Regions from separate parts of the Pseudomonas sp. FW305-3-2-15-C-LB1 genome, predicted to be linked through region 2. Evidence: predicted binding sites of a transcription regulator. Region 2 holds the regulator's gene; each other region holds the start of a gene.
What was found. The regulator FliA, encoded in region 2, starts transcription of late flagellar genes. The targets are predictions, from matches to a motif close to CTAAAGTTTNNNNNNNNNNNGCCGNTAA.
Positions count from the first base shown of each region.

Region 1: a site for FliA is predicted at 2,571-2,598, ahead of motA (flagellar motor stator protein MotA). Genes of this name have one in related genera too.
Region 3: a site for FliA is predicted at 2,638-2,665, ahead of flgM (flagellar biosynthesis anti-sigma factor FlgM). Genes of this name have one in related genera too.
Region 4: a site for FliA is predicted at 2,934-2,961, ahead of AC3WP7_RS02510 (flagellar protein MotY). Genes of this name have one in related genera too.

Region 1 is NZ_JBYSZX010000003.1:499,928-505,331, reverse strand. It holds gene rsgA (small ribosomal subunit biogenesis GTPase RsgA) at 1-232, shown strand, start outside; gene motB (flagellar motor protein MotB) at 629-1,648, opposite strand; gene motA (flagellar motor stator protein MotA) at 1,652-2,503, opposite strand; gene AC3WP7_RS09025 (HDOD domain-containing protein) at 2,670-4,205, shown strand; gene AC3WP7_RS09020 (rhodanese-like domain-containing protein) at 4,263-5,078, shown strand; gene asd (archaetidylserine decarboxylase) at 5,094-5,404, shown strand, end outside.
Region 2 is NZ_JBYSZX010000002.1:265,730-271,133, forward strand. It holds gene AC3WP7_RS05015 (chemotaxis protein CheA) at 1-1,569, opposite strand, end outside; gene AC3WP7_RS05020 (protein phosphatase CheZ) at 1,581-2,369, opposite strand; gene AC3WP7_RS05025 (chemotaxis response regulator CheY) at 2,388-2,762, opposite strand; gene fliA (RNA polymerase sigma factor FliA) at 2,932-3,672, opposite strand; gene fleN (flagellar synthesis regulator FleN) at 3,669-4,502, opposite strand; gene flhF (flagellar biosynthesis GTPase FlhF) at 4,609-5,404, opposite strand, start outside.
Region 3 is NZ_JBYSZX010000002.1:616,314-621,717, forward strand. It holds gene cheR (protein-glutamate O-methyltransferase CheR) at 1-727, opposite strand, end outside; gene AC3WP7_RS06660 (chemotaxis protein CheV) at 770-1,702, opposite strand; gene flgA (flagellar basal body P-ring formation chaperone FlgA) at 1,797-2,561, shown strand; gene flgM (flagellar biosynthesis anti-sigma factor FlgM) at 2,703-3,026, shown strand; gene AC3WP7_RS06675 (flagella synthesis protein FlgN) at 3,075-3,545, shown strand; gene AC3WP7_RS06680 (flagellar brake protein) at 3,642-4,391, shown strand; gene AC3WP7_RS06685 (MFS transporter) at 4,454-5,404, opposite strand, start outside.
Region 4 is NZ_JBYSZX010000001.1:548,549-553,952, reverse strand. It holds gene AC3WP7_RS02515 (argininosuccinate synthase) at 615-1,832, opposite strand; gene AC3WP7_RS02510 (flagellar protein MotY) at 1,962-2,870, opposite strand; gene pyrC (dihydroorotase) at 3,027-4,073, shown strand; gene rnt (ribonuclease T) at 4,070-4,741, shown strand; gene AC3WP7_RS02495 (peroxiredoxin) at 4,806-5,404, opposite strand, start outside.

The DNA.
Region 1 (5,404 bases), on a different contig from region 2:
CGACTCCCCCGGCATCCGCGAATTCGGCCTCGGCCACGTCAGCCGCAGTGATGTGGAAGCGGGCTTCATCGAGTTCAACGACCTGATCGGCACCTGCCGCTTCCGCGACTGCAAACACGACCGCGAACCGGGCTGTGCGTTGCTCAAGGCGCTGGAGGATGGGCGCGTGCAGCAGCAGCGGATGAACAGCTATCGGTCGATTATTGCGAGCTTGCCGGAGAGCAGTTACTAAAACCGCCATGCCTTGATACACATAAAGCACGGCACAGCATGGCCTCGTCCATTGATTTAACGGGGTCTGACATCAAGAATTCAGGACAACTGGACGGCCCACCGACACGAGCCAGCCTGAATTCGGAATTCCTGATGCGCATAATTGCTCCGTCACCAGCGCAAGCTGGCAGGAGTCTGGATCCTCTTCGGGGTTGATCCAGCGGCGCAGAAGGGGCGAAGCAAGCTCCATAGAAAGACGCGAGCCACAGGGCGGGAGTACTTCGTACCGCGCCTGTGCACCGATGACATGCGAGGCGTGATCAAAGGCGTCAAAGCCTACCTCCCGCTATGACTGCAAAAGAAAACGCCCCGATCAGTATCGGGGCGTTTTCATGAGTGAAGCAGCTTCGGCAGCTTAAGAACCCGTCTTGGGCACCGTAGGATCCTTCACCCCACCGTCATCAAACAGGTTCAGCTTCTGGCGCAACTCATGCGCCGGCAACGGCTCCTGCCCTGGCGGAATGGCGTTCGGGTCGGCCGGTACTTCACCCGGTGCGCCGGCCCCCGGAGTAGGTTGCGGCGCTGGCGGCTGGTCACCTTCAATCGCACGCTGGGCCTTTTTGGTCAGCACCACGATGTCGATCCGGCGGTTGACCGGGTTGAACGGGTCTTGATGATCAAACAGCTGCGACGAAGCAAAACCCACCACCCGCGCCACCTGCGCATCCGGATAGCTGCCGGCCACCAGCGCACGGCGTGCGGCGTTGGCGCGGTTGGCCGAGAGTTCCCAGTTGCCGAAATCCCCCTGGCCCGCGTAAGGCTTGGCGTCGGTGTGGCCGCTGATGCTGATCTTGTTGGGTACCGCTTTGATGGTATCGGCCATGGCCAGCAGGATGTCTTCGAAGTACGGCTTCAAACGCGCGCTGCCGGAGTCGAACATAGGCCGGTTGGCGGCGTCGGTGATCTGGATGCGCAGGCCTTCAGGCGTGATTTCGAAGGAGATCTGGTCCTTGAACTTCAGCAGTTGCGGGTTTTCCTCGACCTTGTTCTGCAGCTCCTGCAGCAACAGCTCAAGGCGCTCCTGCTCGACCTGTTCGGCCATCGACTCGACAGTATCGCGCTCGATCGGGATTTTTTCCTGAGGCGCTTCAGTCTTGACTTCGGGGTTGATGGTGCGCTCAGGCGCCAACTGCGGCGAACCGCCCAGGTCGATCACAAAGGGCGTGCCGCTTTCCGAAAAGCCAATCGGGTCCTTGAAGTAACCGGCAATGGCGATCTTCTGTTCGGGCGTGGCGGTGGACATCAGCCACAGCACCAGGAAGAACGCCATCATCGCCGTCGCAAAGTCGGCGAAGGCGATTTTCCAGGCGCCACCATGGTGCCCCGCAGCGAAGCGCTTGACGCGCTTGATGATTATCGGCTGGTTGTTCTCCATGGCTTAGCGACCGCGAACCGCTTGTTCCAGCTCGGCGAAGCTTGGGCGATGCTTGGGGTACAGCACTTTACGACCGAACTCCACCGCCAGCGACGGCGGCATGCCGGAAGCGGAAGCAACCAGGCTGGCCTTGATCGATTCGTACAGGTTCACTTCTTCCTTGGCGTCATGGGCCAGGGAAGTCGCCAGCGGGCCGAAGAAGCCATAGGCCGCCAGAATACCGAAGAAGGTACCGACCAGCGCTGCACCCACGTGCATGCCGATAGCGGCCTGGTCGCCCTCACCCAGGGACGCCATGGTCACCACGATACCGAGTACCGCCGCGACGATACCGAAACCCGGCATACCATCGGCGATGCCGGTCACAGCGTGGGAGGGGTGCTCCAGCTCTTCTTTAAGGCTGAACAACTCCATGTCGAACAGGCCTTCCAGCTCATGGGGGGCCATGTTGCCGGAGGACATGATGCGCAGGTAGTCACAGATGTAGGCGGTCATGCGCTCGTCCTTGAGCACGGCCGGGTACTTGGCGAAAATCGGGCTGGCGGCAGCGTCTTCGATATCGGCCTCGATGGCCATCATGCCTTCGCGACGGCTCTTGTTGAGGATCTCGTAGACCAGGCCCAACACCTCCAGGTAGAAGGTATGGGTAAAGCGTGAACCGAACATGCCCAGCGACTTCTTGATCACGTGCATGGTCATGTAGCCGGGGTTGGCCTGCAGGAATGCACCCAGCGCCGCACCGCCGATGATCATCACCTCGAAAGGCTGGATCAGCGCAGCGATTTTACCGTGGGACAGGACGTACCCGCCGAGCACGCTTGCGAAGACGACGATGATGCCGATAATTTTAGCCATAGGAGATGAGTACTTGCGCCGTCGGGTTCATGGACATATTGGGTGTAGCAGAAAACTCTTGTTCTACTTATCGGCAAAACTGCGCCAGACTATAGCCCGTTAAGGCGAAAAGCCAGTTCGGCCCGCTCCGGGCGTGTAGACCGCAAGTGATGATCGCGCCCCAATCATGGCTAATGAAACGACAGTCCCAACTGCAAAACCCAACTCTCTCGCCGCTTGGATCAAGCGCCTGGACGAAGTGCTGCTGCCCGTTCCCCAGGCCAGTCACGACCGTGTGTGCAAAGGCATCCGCGATAACCGCAGTTCATTGCGGGATATTGCCGAACTGATGCAAAGCAGCCCGGCCCTGGTGCTCAGCGTGATGCGCGAGGCCAACAGCCACACCCATGGCAGCCTGGCGGAACCGGCGGAAAACCTGGAAGTGGCGCTCAACCGCCTGGGCCTCAAGCGCGCCGAAGAACTGCTGGCACGCCTGCCCTCGGTGCCGGCCAACGAGATCCCCGTGGCGTTGCGCCAACTGTTGCTGGTCAGCCAGCACGCGTCGCAGCAGGCCAACGGTTTGTTCGGCAGTCGCCTGGCGCGGCTGTGGCAAGACATCCACTGGGGCAGCCTGTTGTTCCTGTCGCCACTGTGGCCGATGGCGGTGGCCTACCCCAAGCTTCTGGAGGAGTGGGAGCTGCGGGTTATCCACAAGGGCCAATCAGCCCGCACGGTCGAGCAGGAATTGTTCGGCGTACGCCTGCTGGACCTTTGCGTCGGCATGACCGAAGCCTGGCACCTGCCGATCTGGGTGTCCCAGGGCTATAAGTTGCTGATGAGCGAGCAGCGCCTGCTGGTCAAGGCCCTGCATATCGCTCGTGAAGACGACCCGCTGCGCCATCAGCAATTGCTCGACGCTGAACCCAATCTGCGGCGCTGGCTGAACCAGCCGGCCAATACCGTGTTGCTGGCCAACGGCCTGGCGATGTCGGCCCAGGAATCCTGGACCTGCCCGCACACCGAACGCTGGCAGTTGCTCACAGCGCTGTACCTGCAACAACCGTTGGGTGAGGTGCAGCAACTGGTCCACCAACAAGCCGTCACCAGTGCCCGTACCACCCTGATGCCCGACCTCTGGCACCCGGCGCTATCGCTGATCTGGCCGTGGCACGTGGCGAAGATCCATCGCGGCCTGCTGCCGGCGCCACCGCCCACCGCCGAGGCCCTGGCCGTGTGGCGCAAGCGCTGCACTGAACTGTTGGTGGAACCGAGCCGCTTTGCCAACGCGATGCACCTGACCACCTGCGCCAAGGAGGCCTTGGTCGCCAGCGGCATGCAACGGGTCATGCTGTTGATGGCCGATCGCGCCATGAGCACCTTGCGCGTGCACCAGGTCGATGGCCTGCCCAAGGACGCCGCCAACCTGAGCCTGGACGTGGTCAACAGCACCTTGCTGCAACGCCTGCTGGAAAAGTCCGCCCAGGTGCGCCTCAACCCCGAAAACCATGCCCAGTTCTCAGCCTTGCTGCCGCCGATCCTGCGCCGTCTGTTCACCGGCGAACACCTGCTGCTGCGCTCCCTGAGCTGCAATGGCAAGGTGGTGATGCTGATGGTGGCCGACCAGGGTGGGGGGCCGTTCTCGGAAACCACCGTGCAGGCCTTCGGCAAAACCGCCCAATGCATCGAAAAAGCCCTGCACTGCTTTACCAACCGCAGCGCCTGATGCTTGCGCTACAATCGCCCTCTTTTATCGCCAACATTTGTGCCCAGGAGACCTCACATGCCTGACTTCTCTGGCTTGCCGCTGGTGATCGAATCCAGCGACCTGATTGGTCGCCTCGGTGCCGAACACCTGATTCTGGTGGACCTCACCAGCGCTGCCCGCTACGCCGAAGGGCATATCCCCGGCGCGCATTTCGTTGACCCCAAGCGCACCCAACTGGGCCAGCCGCCGGCGCCCGGCCTGCTGCCCAGCAAGGCGGACCTGGAAAAACTGTTCGGCGAACTGGGCCACACCCCGGATGCAACCTACGTGGTCTATGACGACGAAGGCGGCGGCTGGGCCGGGCGCTTTATCTGGATGCTCGACGTGATCGGCCACCAGAAATACCACTACCTGGATGGCGGCCTGCTGGCCTGGCTGGAAGAACACCACCCGGTATCCACCGACGTGCCCGCGCCTGTCGGTGGCCCGGTCAGCCTCACGCTGCACGAAGGCCCCACCGCCACGCGTGAATACCTGCAAAGCCGGCTGGGTGCTGCCGACCTGGGCATCTGGGATGCTCGCGGGCCGCTGGAATACTCCGGCGAGAAGGTCCTCGCTGCCAAAGGCGGGCATATCCCCGGCGCGGTCAACTTCGAATGGACCGCCGGCATGGACAAGGCACGCAACCTGCGTATCCGCCGTGACATGCCGCAGATTCTCGAAGACCTCGGATTGACCAAAGATAAAGAAATCATCACTCACTGCCAGACTCACCACCGCTCTGGCTTCACCTACCTGGTGGCCAAGGCGCTCGGTTATCCGCGAGTCAAAGGTTATGCCGGTTCCTGGGGCGAATGGGGCAACCACCCCGACACCCCCGTCGAGATTTAAGGTTTAAGGACAGTTATGAAAAAGCAGTTGTTTATCCTCAGCCAATACTTGCTGCCGCACCACTTGCTGTCGCGCCTGGCAGGTTGTATCGCCGAGTGCCGCGTGCGCTGGTTCAAGAATGCCTTCACCGCCTGGTTTGCCAAGCGCTATCAAGTGGACATGTCCCAGGCCCTGGTTGAAGACCTGAGCGCCTATGAGCACTTCAACGCCTTCTTCACCCGCGCCCTGAAAGACGGCGCCCGCCCGCTGGATCAAACCCCAGGCGCGGTGCTGAGCCCTGCCGATGGCGCGGTCAGCCAACTGGGCTCGATCGAACATGGCCGCGT
Region 2 (5,404 bases):
GTCCATCACGCCGCGCTTGACCGCGATGTTGCGCAATATGGTCGGGTCCATGCCTTTGCCGTCGTCAGTGATCGACAGCAGGATGTGGTCGCCCTCTTGCTCGGCAGCCAGGATCACCTTGCCGTTGCGCGACTTGCCCGAGGCTTCGCGCTCTTCCGGGGTTTCCACGCCGTGGTCCACGGCGTTGCGCACCAAGTGGACCAGCGGGTCGGCCAGGGCCTCGACCAGGTTCTTGTCGAGGTCGGTTTCTTCGCCCACCAGTTCCAGGTTGATTTCTTTCTTCAGCTGACGCGCGAGGTCGCGAACCAGGCGCGGGAAGCGCCCGAAGACTTTCTTGATCGGCTGCATCCGCGTTTTCATCACGGCGGTCTGCAGGTCGGCGGTCACCACGTCGAGGTTCGACACGGCTTTCTGCATGGCTTCATCGCCGCTGCTCAGGCCCAGGCGCACCAGGCGGTTACGCACCAGTACCAGTTCGCCGACCATGTTCATGATGTCGTCCAGGCGCGCGGTATCCACCCGCACGGTGGTCTCGGCTTCACTGGCAGGCTTCTCGGCTGCCGGTGCCGGGGCGGCGCGCGCCGGAGCAGGTGCGGCGGCCGGGGCCGGTGCTGGCTTGGCGGCTGGAGCAGGCGCAGCGGCCTTGGCGGCGGCCGGTGCAGCTGTCGCAACCGCAGCGGCCGGGGCCACTTCACTGAACTTGCCCTTGCCGTGCAATTCGTCCAGCAGGGATTCGAACTCGTGATCGGAGATCAGCCCATCGCCCGCAGGAGCGGCACTGGCAGCAGCCGGTGCCGCAGCCGTGGCGGCGACTTCCGGCAAGGCGTCGGCCGCGAAGGTGCCCTTGCCATGCAGTTGGTCGAGCAATGCCTCGAATTCATCGTCGGTAATATCGGTGCTGGCGCTGGCCGCCGGTGCATCCGCAGCCGCAGCGGCGGGTGCCACGGCGTCGGCCGCGAACTGACCTTTGCCATGCAACTGGTCGAGCAGCGATTCGAACTCAGCGTCAGTGATGTCTTCGCTGGTCGGTGCGGCGACCGGCGCGGCCGGTGCTTGCGCCTCGGCCTTGACGGCACTGAGGGAGTTGAGCAGCTGTTCGAATTCGCTGTCGGTCACATCCGGTTCGGCCTCAACCACAGGCTCCGGCGCGGCTTCAACCACCGGTGCGGCCGACGTGTCGGCAGGCTCCGCATAGCGCGCCAGGGCGGCCAGCAGTTCCGGGGTCGCCGCCGTGATCGGGGCACGCTCACGCACCTCGCTGAACATGCCGTTGACCGCATCCAGTGCTTCGAGAATCACGTCCATCAACTCCGAATCAACGTGACGCTCACCCTTGCGCAGGATGTCGAACACGTTCTCGGCGATGTGGCAGCACTCCACCAGCTCATGGAGCTGGAGGAAGCCGGCGCCCCCTTTTACAGTGTGAAAACCGCGAAAAATTGCATTGAGCAGGTTCGCATCATCCGGTCGGCTTTCCAGCTCGACCAGTTGCTCGGACAACTGCTCTAAAATTTCGCCGGCCTCTACAAGGAAATCCTGAAGGATTTCTTCATCGGCGCCGAAGCTCATGTGGGTGCTCCTTAGAAGCCTAAACTGGATAACAGGTCATCGACATCATCTTGACCCGATACAACGTCTTCACGTTTATCGGCATGAATCTGCGGACCTTCACCCTTGGCGAGATGTTTTTGTGGATCTTTTTCCGAGAGGATCGCTTCGCGGTCATGTTCGATGCCAGCGAAACGGTCAACCTGGCCTGCCATAAGCACCAATTTGAGCAAGTTGCTTTCCACTTCGGTGACCAACTGGGTCACACGCTTGATCACCTGACCGGTGAGGTCCTGGTAATCCTGGGCCAGCAGAATGTCGTTGAGGTTGCTGGAAACCGTACGGTTTTCCTGCTCGCTGCGTGACAGGAAACCGTCGACCCGACGCGCCAACTCGCGAAACTCCTCGGCCCCCACTTCCCGGCGCATGAAGCGGCCCCAGTCGTGGCTCAGGGCCTGGGCTTCAGTGGCCATGCCGTTGACCAGGGGCGTGGCGTTTTCCACCAGGTCCATGGTGCGGTTGGCCGCCGCCTCAGTCAGCCTGACCACATAGGACAGGCGTTCGGTGGCATCGGTGATTTGCGAGATTTCTTCGGCCTGGGGCATGTGCGGGTCAATCTGGAAATTGACGATCGCACTGTGCAGCTCGCGTGTGAGCTTGCCCACTTCCTGGTACAGGCCGCGGTCACGGGTCTGGTTGAGCTCATGGATTAACTGCACCGCGTCGCCGAACTGGCCTCTTTCAAGGCTGTCGACCAACTGGTGAGCATGCTTTTTCAGGGTCGACTCGAAGTCTCCCTGTGACGTTTCTTTATGCTCCATAGCTCCCCCGCGATGGCATTAGCCGTGGATGCGTTCGAAGATTTTTTCGATCTTCTCTTTCAAGGCCAATGCCGTGAATGGCTTGACCACGTAACCGTTGACCCCGGCCTGGGCGGCTTCGATGATCTGCTCACGCTTGGCTTCGGCGGTGACCATCAGCACAGGCAGGCTGCGCAGCTTTTCGTCAGCGCGCACGTGGCGCAGCAAGTCGATACCGGTCATGCCCGGCATGTTCCAGTCTGTTACCAGAAAGTCGATGCTCCCGCTGTTGAGGATCGGAATGGCCGTAATGCCGTCATCCGCCTCGACCGTGTTTGTGAACCCAAGGTCACGCAACAGGTTTTTTATGATCCGCCGCATCGTTGAGAAGTCATCAACGATGAGGATTTTCATGTTCTTGTCCAATTCGACCTCCAAGCAGTCTTAAACGCGCCCAGCACCTGGACGCGCCATTTCAATCAACAGGCATTACACAAAAAGGACTGCCGGGGGCACCACGGGTCGAACCCGCGAAGGCCGGTTGCCCTCGCGGTATCGTCTGCAGTGTCCCCACACTGCCTGTTCAGCGCGCTCGCCACTCTCCCAAACGCCCCCGCAAGCGGGCTGCGCACTGGCTGTGCAACTGGCTGACCCGCGATTCGCTGACACCCAGGACCTCACCGATTTCCTTGAGGTTCAGCTCTTCGTCGTAGTACAGCGCCAACACCAGCCGCTCACGCTCCGGCAAATTGGCAATCGCGTCCGCCAACGCTCCCTGGAAACGCTCATCTTCCAGGTCACGCGATGGCTCCATATGAGCACTCGCGCCGTCCTCGTGCAGCCCTTCATGTTCGCCGTCCTGCAACAGGTCGTCGAAACTGAACAGGCGGCTGCCCAAGGTATCGTTCAAAATCCCGTAGTAATCGTCGAGACTCAATTGGAGTTCGGCCGCAACTTCGTGATCTTTAGCGTCGCGACCGGTTTTTGCTTCAATTGCGCGAATTGCGTCACTGACCATGCGTGTGTTGCGGTGTACCGAACGCGGCGCCCAGTCACCTTTGCGCACTTCATCGAGCATCGCGCCACGGATGCGGATGCCCGCATACGTCTCGAAACTCGCCCCCTTGCTCGCGTCGTATTTGGTCGACACTTCGAGCAGGCCGATCATGCCCGCCTGGATCAGGTCTTCGACCTGCACGCTGGCGGGCAGGCGTGCCAGCAGGTGATAGGCAATGCGCTTGACCAGGGGCGCGTAGCGCTCGATCAACTCGCCCTGGCTGTCACGGGCAGACTTCTTGTAAGCGTTGTAGCCGGTCGCTGTCATAGCACGGGTCCTGCGCTCGTCTGATGCACCAATCGCTCGACGAAAAACTCCAGATGCCCCCGGGGGTTGGCGGGCAACGGCCAGGTATCGACCTTCTGGGCAATAGCCTTGAACGCCAGTGCACACTTGGAACGAGGGAATGCTTCGTAGACTGCACGCTGCTTTTGCACAGCCTTGCGCACACACTCGTCGTAGGGAACTGCGCCGACGTATTGTAAGGCGACATCGAGGAAACGATCCGTGACCTTGGTCAACTTGGCGAACAGGTTGCGCCCTTCCTGCGGACTCTGGGCCATGTTGGCCAGGACGCGGAAGCGGTTCATGCCGTAATCACGGTTAAGCAGTTTGATCAGGGCGTAGGCGTCGGTGATCGAGGTGGGTTCATCGCAGACCACCAGCAACACTTCCTGCGCGGCGCGCACGAAGCTGACCACGGATTCGCCGATCCCGGCGGCGGTGTCGATCACCAGCACGTCGAGGTTGTCGCCGATGTCACTGAAGGCCTGGATCAGGCCGGCATGCTGCGCCGGGCTCAGGTGCACCATGCTCTGGGTGCCGGAGGCGGCCGGGACGATGCGGATGCCACCGGGACCTTGCAGCAGCACATCGCGCAGCTCACAACGGCCCTCGATCACATCGGCAAGGGTGTGCTTGGGCGTCAGCCCCAGCAGAACGTCGACGTTCGCCAACCCCAGGTCAGCATCCAGCAGCATGACGCGACGGCCAAGCTCTGCCAGGGCCAGGGACAAATTCACTGACACGTTAGTTTTTCCGACGCCACCTTTGCCGCCGGTCACCGCGATCACCTGTACGGGATGCATGCTGCCCATTTTATTTCTTTACCTTGTCTTGCTTAGACGCAGGCTACATGGCTTGGCCGCGTGAATCGCTTGCAGACCATCGATGTAGATACTTTTCACGGTGTTCATACCGTCCTCAACCTACCCGCTTCGCCGGGTTGTGGTAGAGGTCGGCGAACATATCGGCCATCGCTTCCTCGCTAGGCTCGTCTTGCATTTGCACGCTGACTGCACGGCTGACCAACTGATGACGGCGCGGCAGATGCAGATCATCCGGGATCCGCGGCCCGTCGGTCAGGTAGGCGACCGGCAATTCATGACTGATGGCCAGGCTCAGCACCTCGCCCAGGCTCGCGGTTTCGTCGAGCTTGGTGAGGATGCAACCGGCCAGGCCGCAGCGCTTGTAACTATGATACGCAGCGGTAAGAACCTGTTTCTGGCTGGTGGTTGCAAGCACCAGGTAATTTTTCGACTTGATGCCACGCCCGGCCAGGCTTTCCAACTGCATGCGCAAGGCCGGGTCGCTGGCTTGCAGGCCGGCGGTATCGATCAGCACCACGCGCTTGCGCAGCAGCGGGTCGAGGGCGTTGGCCAGGGACTGGCCCGGGTCGACATGGGTCACCGGCACATTGAGAATGCGGCCCAGGGTCTTGAGCTGCTCCTGGGCACCAATACGGTAGCTGTCCATGCTCACCAGCGCGATATTCTGAGCGCCGTACTTGAGCACGTAACGGGCGGCCAGCTTGGCCAGGGTGGTGGTCTTGCCCATGCCGGCAGGGCCGACCATGGCGATCACACCGCCCTCTTCCAGGGGTTCGATTTCCGGGGTGGCGATCATCCGCGCCAGATGGGCCAGCAACATGCGCCAGGCCTGGCGAGGCTCTTCGATCTCGGTGGTCAGGGCCAGCAGGTCGCGGGACAACGGGCCGGAC
Region 3 (5,404 bases), 350 kb from region 2:
CGCGCTTGAGCGTGCCGTGGATGCGCAACAGGATGTCTTTCTTCACTTCGGCCGAGAAGTAGATCAGCACGTTGCGGCAGAACACCATGTCGAACTTGCCCAGGCTGGCATAGCTGTCGAGCAGGTTGAAGGAGCGGAACTCCACACGGTTCTTGATCGGCGCCTTGACCGCCCAGCGTCCCGCCCCTTTCGGGTCGAAGTAACGCTGCAGGCGTTCCTGGGACAAACCACGCCCCAGGGCCAGGCTGTCGTACTCGCCGGTCTTGCAGTTGGTGAGCATTGTGCCGGACAGGTCGGTGGCCACGATTTGCGCCCCGGCCTTCAACTGGCCCATGTTGGTCCGCTCGAACTCATCGATGGACATCGAAATAGAGTACGGCTCCTGCCCCGAGGAACAGGCGGCCGACCAGATGCGCAGGCGCTGGCCCGGGCTGGCCTTGATGGCCTCCGGCAGCACTTTGCTCTTGAGCACTTCAAACGGGTAGGTATCGCGAAACCACAGGGTTTCGTTGGTGGTCATGGCATCGACCACCATCTCCTTGAGCCCGCTGCGCGGCTGGCCCTGGATGCGCTGGACCAGCTCACCCAACGACTTGATACCCTGCTGCTCCATCAGTTTGTTGAGACGGCTGGATACCAGGTACTGCTTGTTTTCACCGAGCAATATGCCACAGGCTTTTTCCAGGAAGACCCGGAACTGTTCAAAATCCAAATTACCTGTAGACACTGATACCGCCTCTAAAATCGTATGACCGCCAAGGGAAACACCTTAGCTGTGATCTGCTGCCTTGATCCGGTCGACAACCCGGGATGCCAGGTCATCAGGACGGAATTTGGCCAAAAAGTCATCGGCACCGACCTTCTTGACCATCGCCTGGTTGAATACACCCGACAACGAAGTATGCAGGATGATATGCAATTTTTGCATGCGTGGATCGTTGCGGATCTCGGCCGTGAGGGTATAGCCGTCCATTTCCGGCATCTCGATGTCGGAGATCATCATCAAGAATTCTTCCTCCGGCTTCTTGCCGTCGTCCACCAGCTTGCGCAGGTAGTCCAACGCCTGGCGACCATCATTGAGGGCGACCACTTCAACCCCGACGGTTTGCAGGCAACGGGTCACCTGCTTGCGCGCCACGGACGAGTCGTCCACCGTGAGCACGCGCAGTGAGACTGCCTTGTGCGCGGTTTCGGCGTCCACCACACCCACGGAGATCGACTCAGAGGTAGGCGCCACTTCGGCGAGGATTTTCTCGACGTCGATGATTTCCACCAGCTGGTTGTCGACCCGCGTCACCGCCGTTAGGTAGTGATCGCGACCGGTGCCCTTGGGTGGCGGATGGATCTCTTCCCAGTTCATGTTGACGATGCGCTCCACCGAGCGCACCAGGAAACCCTGGGTCTTGGTGTTGTACTCGGTAATGATCACGAACGGGTTTTCGCGGTCCTGCAACCCGGCGGAACCGGTGGCCAGGGCCAGATCAAGAATCGGGATCGTCGCGCCACGTATGTTGGCAACGCCACACACCACCGGGCTGGACTTGGGCATGATCGTCAGCTTGGGGCATTGCAGCACTTCCCGCACCTTGAACACGTTGATGCCATACAACTGCTTGCCATCCAGGCGAAAAAGCAACAACTCCAGGCGATTCTGCCCCACCAGCTGTGTGCGCTGGTTTACTGAATCCATTACTCCTGCCATGCCTTGACTCCCACGCTAAAACCTTCGGCCATACCTATAAGGGCAGTGACGCGCACCCAACACTAAACGGCACGAGCTTTGCTATTTATTGGTCATGGATATTAAAACGACAGTTTCCCGACGCCTCCACCTGACACGGTATTGCAGACTGCTCTGCGCGCCGCTGGCACTGCTTGCCTTGGGCCTGGGCGCCACGGCCCGCGCAGATAACGTCACCTTGCCTGATCTACTTATCGGCGTCACCCAGGGCTTTCTTGAGTTCACTGTAGAAGATTATCTGGCGACCACACAGACGCCGGGGCGTTACGAAATCCAGGTCAACCAGTTGGACCCGCGCCTGCGCATGCCAATGTGCGACAAGGAATTGACAGCCACCCTGGAAAGCCCCGCCCAGCCCATCGGACGTGTAACGGTCAAGGTGCGTTGCGACGGCGCCTCGCCCTGGACGGTGTTCGTGCCCGCTCAGGTCAAATTATTCCGCGATGTGGTGGTGGTTGCCCGTCCACTTAAACGCACGGGCATTATCGGTTTCGAGGACGTGGTGTTGCGCGAGCGCGATATCAGCATGATCAGCCAGGGCTACCTGACCTCCCTCGACCAGGCCGTCGGGCAGAAACTGACCCGACCAGTGGTCACCGATCAGGTCATCACCCTGGTGCATCTGGAGCAGGCCGAGGTGATTCGCAAAGGCGACCAGGTAGTGATTTCCGCCAGCAGTGGCGCGCTGCAGGTCAAAATGCCGGGGGAGGCCTTGTCCAACGGCGGCATGAGCGAACAGATCCGCGTGAAGAATCTCAACTCCAACCGGGTGATCAAGGCGCGGGTCACGGCCCCCGGCCAAGTGGAGGTGGCTTTATAGACCACTGGTATCAGACGCCAGCTTTTCCTACACTGTCGGTTGGATGCCGGCCTGTGCAGTTTATTGTCATTCGAGCCTAAAGTTTGTCCAGATATGGCCGAAAACATGGCAAGCGTCCAAATACCCAGAGGTTTTTTGATCATGGTCATCGATTTCAGCCGTTTGAATAACACCCCGACGACGTCGGCCCCTACGCGCACTGCCGGCACCAAGGACAGCGTAGAAGCCAAGGCCCAGCCAGTGCCCGTCAAGGCAGAACAGGCCAGCGCCAGCCAGAGCGGGGAATCCGTACACCTGAGCAATGAGGCTCAACAGTTGCAGAAGGTCACTGACTCGCTGCGCGATCAACCGGTGGTCAATAAAGCCCGTGTGGCCGAATTGAAACAGGCAATCGCCGATGGCAGCTATAAAGTCGACAGCAACCGTGTAGCCAGCAAGCTGCTTAATTTCGAAGCCGAGCGCTAGGCAAAGGCCTGCGCCGGGCTTTTGGACGCTTAAACCCCAAGGCCAGCCATGCATCACGACGAAACCCTGCTTCAACTGATCATTGATGATCTAGCACCGACGCAATTGCTGCTCGAGCTGCTCAGGGAAGAATCCCTGGCCCTTTACGGCCGGGACATGCCCTTGCTGGAAGAAATTCTGGCGCGCAAGCAATCGCTGATTGTCCTGCTGGAACAGCACGGCAAAAAACGCAGCGAGATCCTCGTCAGCCTGGGCCTGCCGGCCGACCATGATGGGCTCGCGCAGCTGGCCAGCCACTCCTCGGTCGGCGATCAACTACTGGCCCAGAGCAAAGCACTCAACCAATTGCTCACCCAGTGCCAGGAAGCCAACCAGCTCAACGGTCAGTCGATCCAGCTTCAGCAAGCCACGACCGCCAACCAGTTGCGTATACTTCACGGCGGAGAGCCTCCAGCGCTTTACAACGCTCAGGGTTCCACCTCGCGCCTGGTCAAGCCAAGCACCCGCAGCCAAGCCTGACGCCGGTTTACAGCGCGGCCTATCCAAGGCGCGCCACATACTGGCAGAATGCCTGCTCTTGCGTGTAGTCGTATTTTGTCTGGAGATGGAAGAACCGTGTTCAACGCCCTTAATGCGGAAGATGCCCCGCAGCCACCCAAGGTCCTCACCACGCCTCTGGAAATCGCCAGTACCTTGCGCATGCTGCAAGAAAGCCATGACCCGCTGATCATCACCTTCCATGAACGCAGCCAGCGCTTTCAGAGCTACTTGGTAGACGTCAATCGGGACAGCGGCACGTTGGCCCTGGATGAAATGATTCCTCGCGATGGCGAACGCCACCTCGAAAACGGCGAACCCTTCCGTATCGAAGGTTTCCACGACGGCGTGCGTGTCGCCTGGGAAAGCAATGGCAACCTGAACATCAGCGAAAAGGACGGCCACCGCATCTACACCGGTAGCCTGCCCAGCGAAGTGGTCTATCACCAGCGTCGCAATGCCTTTCGCGCAGCCTTGAAACTGGCGCAACTGGTGAACATCGAGCTGGGTGGCGAGAAGCTCAAGGCCCCGGTCAGCGGCAAGCTGCTGGATATTTCCGCCACAGGTTGCAAATTGCGCTTCGAAGGAGACATCTCCGAGCGCCTGCAACTGGGCCAGGTCTACGACCGCTTTATCGCCGCCCTGCCCTTTGGCAGCATGACCACTTCGGTCGAACTGCGTTACCTGCATTTCGAAGAAAAGATCAACACCACGTTTGCCGGCGTGCGCTTCCACAATATGAGTGGTTTGGTGCAGCGCCAGGTCGAGCGCTTTGTGTACCAACTGCAACGCGAAGCACGGCGTTTCGACAAAGACGACGATTTTTAAACTCAAAGATCGCAGCAAAAAAACGGGCAGCCCCTGATGGGATCTGCCCGTTTTTTTTGCATTCAGGGGCGCGCCCTGCTCAAGTCGTGAGGATGCTCGTCCGGGCCCGGTGGCTCAGGCGGCCCCTCAAAAAGCGGCTCGTCGACCGGCGTGACCGTTTCCGGCTCGGGTTCCGGCGTGGCGGTTTGCATTTGCTCCTGCACCACCGCCTCGTCCACCCGCGGATCGAGGCAGGCGACCAACGGCGAGCTGGACATGCTGTCGGGCATCGCCACGTGATGCAACGGCGCGTCATCCACCTGATGCAGGTTAGTCACGGCTTTCGGCCGAATCCGCCACACCAGGATCAGCGCACACAGGCTGAAAAACGCATACAGCATGTGACTGCCAAACATCTTCATCACCACACCGGCCAGCAACGGCCCGATGCTCGCGCCGACACCGTAGGTCACCAGCAGCATGGCGGTAAGCGAGACACGACGGTCGCCTTCCACATGATCGTTGGAGAACGCCACCGCCAGCGGGTACAAACAGAACTGCACCAGGGAACACAAGAAGCCCGCCACGAACAGCACTTCAAGTGGCACTTTGGTCAGTATCGCCAGCGGTAGCGCCGCCACCGCCAGGCACAGGGCAAAGCAACGAATCAGCAGCGCGCGATCATAGCGGTCCGACAACCAGCCCAACGGCCACTGCACCAACAGGCCGGCAAAAATACAGCTACCCATGAACAGACCCACCTGCTCGGTAGTAAGGCCTTGCTGGGAGGCATAAAGCGGCGCCAGGCCGTAGAACGAGCCCACGATCACCCCTGCGCCCAGCACGGTACTCAACGACTGCGGCACGCGCTTTATGAAGAAGCGTGGCTCCATCGGCGCCGGATGCAGGGGCGCCGGGTGAATACGGCGAGTCATGGCCACCGGCACCAGGCACAGCGCAAAGCACAGCGCGACCAGCATCAGCAATTCGAGGCCGAGCTGAGGGTGCATGACCAGGATCAACTGGCCGAGCAC
Region 4 (5,404 bases), on a different contig from region 2:
CAATTTCGCTGTTCGAATTATTTAGAGCAAGCACAATAGCCTAGTCGTTTCCTGGTTGGCATAGCGTTCCCCCCCGAGCAACAGCAAGCAGAGACCCACCCCACAGCGATAAAGGAATCGCCCTACAAAAAAACGCCAACTCAGATGTATCCAGTTTTATAGATCCTTTCAGACCTTTCCGGGGACTTACATATTTTGAGTGAAATATCCATGGAGTATCAGGGGGTGGGTAAACGTGCCGCACACAACTCTCAGGAAATGCCCCTTCCCTCTGCACTCCACTCAAGAATCCCGACAAGAAATGTCCGACTGTTTTAGTTCCATTTAACATATTCTCTTACACCCTTAATTCCTACAGCGTATTCCGTGCTTTATACGTTTGCCTCACTTTCATGAGTGAATCTTCTGTAAGACCAGTTCCTAGTCAGGTGTAAAAAAATCATTCGCCCTACAAACTTTCAACAACAGCACCCTCGAAGGTGCATTTGAAAATGCGTCGACTGAAAAACATCAACAAATGTTTAACCAGCTATAAACATCGCAATTCCACACAAAATCCATAGACAAAAAAAATGGCCCCTGAATAAGGGGCCATTCTTAAAACCGGCTGAGACTTAGAACAACGAGCGACCTTTGTTGGCCGCAATGCGCATGCGCAGTGCGTTCAACTTGATAAAGCCTGCTGCGTCCGCCTGATTGTAGGCGCCGCCATCTTCTTCGAAGGTAGCGATGTTGGCGTCGAACAACGACTCATCAGACTTGCGACCGGTGACGATCACGTTGCCCTTGTACAGCTTCAGGCGCACAACGCCGTTCACATGCACCTGGGAAGCATCGATCATCTGTTGCAGCATCAGACGCTCAGGGCTCCACCAGTAGCCGGTGTAGATCAGGCTGGCGTACTTGGGCATCAGCTCGTCTTTGAGGTGAGCCACTTCGCGGTCCAGGGTGATGGATTCGATGGCCCGGTGGGCGCGCAGCATGATGGTGCCGCCTGGGGTTTCGTAGCAACCACGGGACTTCATGCCCACGTAGCGGTTCTCGACGATGTCGAGACGGCCGATACCGTGTTCGCCACCGATACGGTTCAAGGTCGCCAGCACAGTGGCCGGGGTCATTTCGACGCCGTCCAGCGCGACGATGTCGCCATTGCGGTAGGTCAGTTCCAGGTATTGCGGCTTGTCTGGAGCGTTCTCCGGGGAGACGGTCCATTTCCACATGTCTTCTTCGTGCTCGGTCCAGGTGTCTTCCAGCACGCCGCCTTCATAGGAGATGTGCAGCAGGTTGGCATCCATCGAGTACGGGGACTTCTTCTTGCCGTGACGCTCGATCGGGATCGCGTGCTTTTCAGCGTAATCCATCAGTTTTTCACGGGACAGCAGGTCCCATTCACGCCAAGGGGCGATCACTTTCACGCCTGGCTTGAGTGCATAGGCGCCCAGCTCGAAACGCACCTGGTCGTTGCCCTTGCCGGTAGCACCATGGGAAATGGCGTCGGCACCGGTTTCGTTGGCGATTTCGATCAGGCGCTTGGCAATCAGCGGACGTGCGATGGAAGTACCCAGCAGGTACTCGCCTTCGTAGACGGTGTTGGCGCGAAACATCGGGAAGACGAAATCGCGGACGAACTCTTCGCGCAGGTCGTCAATGTAGATCTCTTTCACGCCCATGGCTTGCGCCTTGGCACGTGCAGGTTCGACCTCTTCGCCCTGACCCAGGTCAGCGGTGAAGGTCACCACTTCACAGTTATAAGTATCCTGCAGCCACTTTAGGATCACCGAAGTGTCCAGGCCGCCGGAATACGCGAGAACGACCTTGTTTACGTCGGCCATGCCATCACTCCACGGGGTTGTACGGAAAGGCGTCGATTCTACCGACCAAAACCGTGGATTTACAGGGGCGCGACAGCAAATGAAGATAAAGCGACAGATTATGTCGAACGGGCGACCGATGGTCGCACCTTAAGACGTGTGTGCAGGATTACTTGCGCCAGTGGCTTGGGGCGCCGGCTTCTCGGGGGCTGCCACGCGTTCAAGCTGGATATTCACACGACGATTGCGTGCCCGGTTGGCCGCATTGGTGTTGGGCGCAAGGGGGTAGCTTTCGCCATGGAAGCGCAGGGTGATCTGCGACTCCTGGATACCGTTGGCCTTGAAGTAGTCCATCACCGCCAAGCCACGGCGGCGAGAGACGTCGCGATTGGTCAGGCGGTTGCCGCTGTTGTCCGAATGGCCATTCAACTCGATATGGTTGACCGTCGGGTCGGCTTTCATGAATGCAAGAATCACGTCGAGTTTCTTCTTGGCGGCTGCGTCCAACTCGATACCGCCACCCGGGAATCCGACTTCGGTCTGTTTGACCTGATCGTAATTCATCGGCAACAGCTTGGCGGTGCACAGCTGGTAGTCGTTATAAGCCTTATTGAATTTCACCGGCAACAAGCGGATTTCGGAGTAGCCGCCTTCACGGCCGTAGTGGCGGACCGTCGGGCTGCGCCCTTCCAGCAGTCCGGTGAACAGGCGACCGGCCTGGGCCTGCGAGCTATTGAACAACACATCGCCACTACCGGCACGCACGGCGCCGAGGTTGATATCGCCTCGGCCTGGCTGCCAAGGGGCGGCGGCGGCCAACAAGGTGGCCGAGCCTGTGCCCAGCGAACCGTTATAGGCTTTCAGACGAAATGTTGCCTGCTCACCCGCCCGGCGCACGAACTCACCCGAACCGAAGTCTGTGATCGGCTGGGTCAGACGGCACTCGAACTGGTCGCCCTCTACCTTCCACTCAATGTTCTCCAGACGTGTCTGGAACGTGAGGGCCATCGCGGGCAGGCTGGCGAACACACTGAGCAGGGCTAGATAATGCTGGCGCACGGGAGGCTCCACTGGTTTCTACAACACTTCAAAGCGTCATACATCGATAAGGCATACAAAAGGCTATCGGTTGCATCCTGCAAAACTTGATAGCGAGTGCCTGATAGAGTCTTTTCCGGTAGCATTCCCCCCAGATTGACCCGCCTGGAATCCCCAATGTCCGACCGCCTGACCCTGCTGCGTCCCGACGACTGGCATATTCATCTTCGCGATGGTGCTGCGTTACCCCACACCGTGGCCGATGTGGCGCGTACCTTTGGCCGCGCCATCATCATGCCTAACCTGGTTCCTCCGGTGCGTAACGCCGAGCAAGCCGATGCCTACCGCCAGCGTATCCTCGCTGCACGGCCGGCCGGCAGCCGGTTCGAACCGCTGATGGTGCTGTACCTTACCGACCGCACCCAGCCCGAAGAAATTCGCGAGGCCAAGGCCAGTGGGTTTGTGCACGCCGCCAAACTGTACCCGGCCGGCGCCACCACCAACTCCGATTCCGGCGTGACCAGTATCGACAAGATCCTGCCGGCCATCGAAGCCATGGCCGACGTCGGCATGCCGCTGCTGATCCACGGTGAAGTCACCCGTGGCGATGTGGACGTGTTCGATCGCGAGAAGATCTTCATCGACGAACACATGCGTCGCGTGGTGGAGCTGTTCCCGACCCTCAAGGTCGTGTTCGAGCACATCACCACTGCCGATGCAGTGCAGTTCGTCACCGAGGCCTCGGCCAACGTCGGTGCGACCATCACCGCGCATCACCTGCTGTACAACCGCAACCACATGCTGGTAGGCGGGATTCGGCCGCACTTCTATTGCCTGCCGATCCTCAAGCGCAACACGCACCAGGTGGCCTTGCTGGATGCGGCGACCAGCGGCAATCCGAAGTTTTTCCTCGGCACCGACTCCGCGCCTCACGCCCAGCACGCCAAAGAAGCCGCGTGCGGTTGTGCCGGCTGCTACACCGCCTATGCCGCCATCGAGCTGTACGCTGAAGCGTTCGAACAACGCAACGCGCTGGACAAGCTCGAAGGGTTCGCCAGCCTCAATGGCCCGCGTTTCTACGGCCTGCCGGCGAATACCGATCGCATTACCCTGGTTCGTGAAGACTGGACCGCCCCTGCCAGCCTGCCGTTTGGCGAGCTGACTGTCATCCCGCTGCGCGCCGGTGAAACACTGCGCTGGCGCCTGCTGGAGGAAAGCAAGTGAGTGAAGACCATTACGATGACGAACACGAGCACAGCGGTGGCGGATCCCGTCATCCGATGGCCGAGCGGTTCCGCGGCTATCTGCCGGTTGTCATCGACGTAGAAACCGGTGGTTTCAACTGCGCCACCGATGCGCTGCTGGAAATCGCCGCGACGACTATCGGCATGGACGAACAGGGTTTTGTGTTCCCGGAACACACCCACTTCTTCCGCGTCGAGCCGTTCGAAGGCGCCAATATCGAAGCGGCTGCCTTGGAGTTCACCGGTATCAAGCTCGATCACCCATTGCGCATGGCAGTAAGTGAAGAAGCGGCACTGACCGATATCTTCCGTGGCGTGCGCAAGGCATTGAAGGCCAATGGCTGCAAACGCGCGATCCTGGTCGGCCACAACAGCAGCTTTGACCTGGGCTTCCTGAATGCCGCCGTGGCGCGGTTGGACATGAAGCGCAACCCGTTTCACCCGTTCTCCAGCTTTGACACCGCTACTCTCGCCGGGCTGGCGTATGGCCAGACCGTGCTGGCCAAAGCCTGCCAGGCAGCCGGCATCGACTTTGACGGTCGTGAGGCTCATTCGGCCCGCTACGACACAGAGAAGACGGCCGAGCTGTTCTGCGGCATCGTCAACCGCTGGAAACAGATGGGCGGCTGGGAAGACTTCAACGACTGAAGTGGAATCCCGCGCATAAAAAAACCGGCCTTCTCAGGCCGGTTTTTTTTGCCGCAAACGTGACTTACAGCTTGCCGGCGTTCTCGGTCAGGTAAGCCGCAACACCTTCCGGCGAAGCGTTCATGCCTTTGTCGCCTTTTTTCCAGTTGGCAGGGCAGACTTCGCCGTGCTCCTCGTGGAATTGCAGGGCGTCGACCAGACGGATCAGCTCTTCCATGTTACGACCCAGTGGCAGGTCGTTGATGATCTGGGAGCGAACCACGCCTTTGTCGTCGATCAGGAACGCGCCACGGAAGGCCACGCCACCTTCGGACTCAACGTCGTAGGCCTTGGCGATGTCGTGCTTCATATCGGCAGCCATGGTGTATTTCACTTTGCCGATGCCGCCATCATTGATGGCGGTGTTGCGCCAGGCGTTGTGGGTGAAATGGGAATCGATGGAAACGGCTACCACTTCAACGTTGCGCGCCTTGAAATCGTCCATGCGGTGGTCCAGAGCGATCAGCTCCGACGGGCAGACGAAGGTGAAGTCCAGCGGGTAGAAGAACACCAGGCCGTATTTGCCTTTGATGGCTTCAGACAGTTTGAAGCTGTCTACGATTTCGCCATTGCCGAGGACGGCAGGTACGTCGAAATCCGGGGCTTGTTTGCCGACGAGTACGC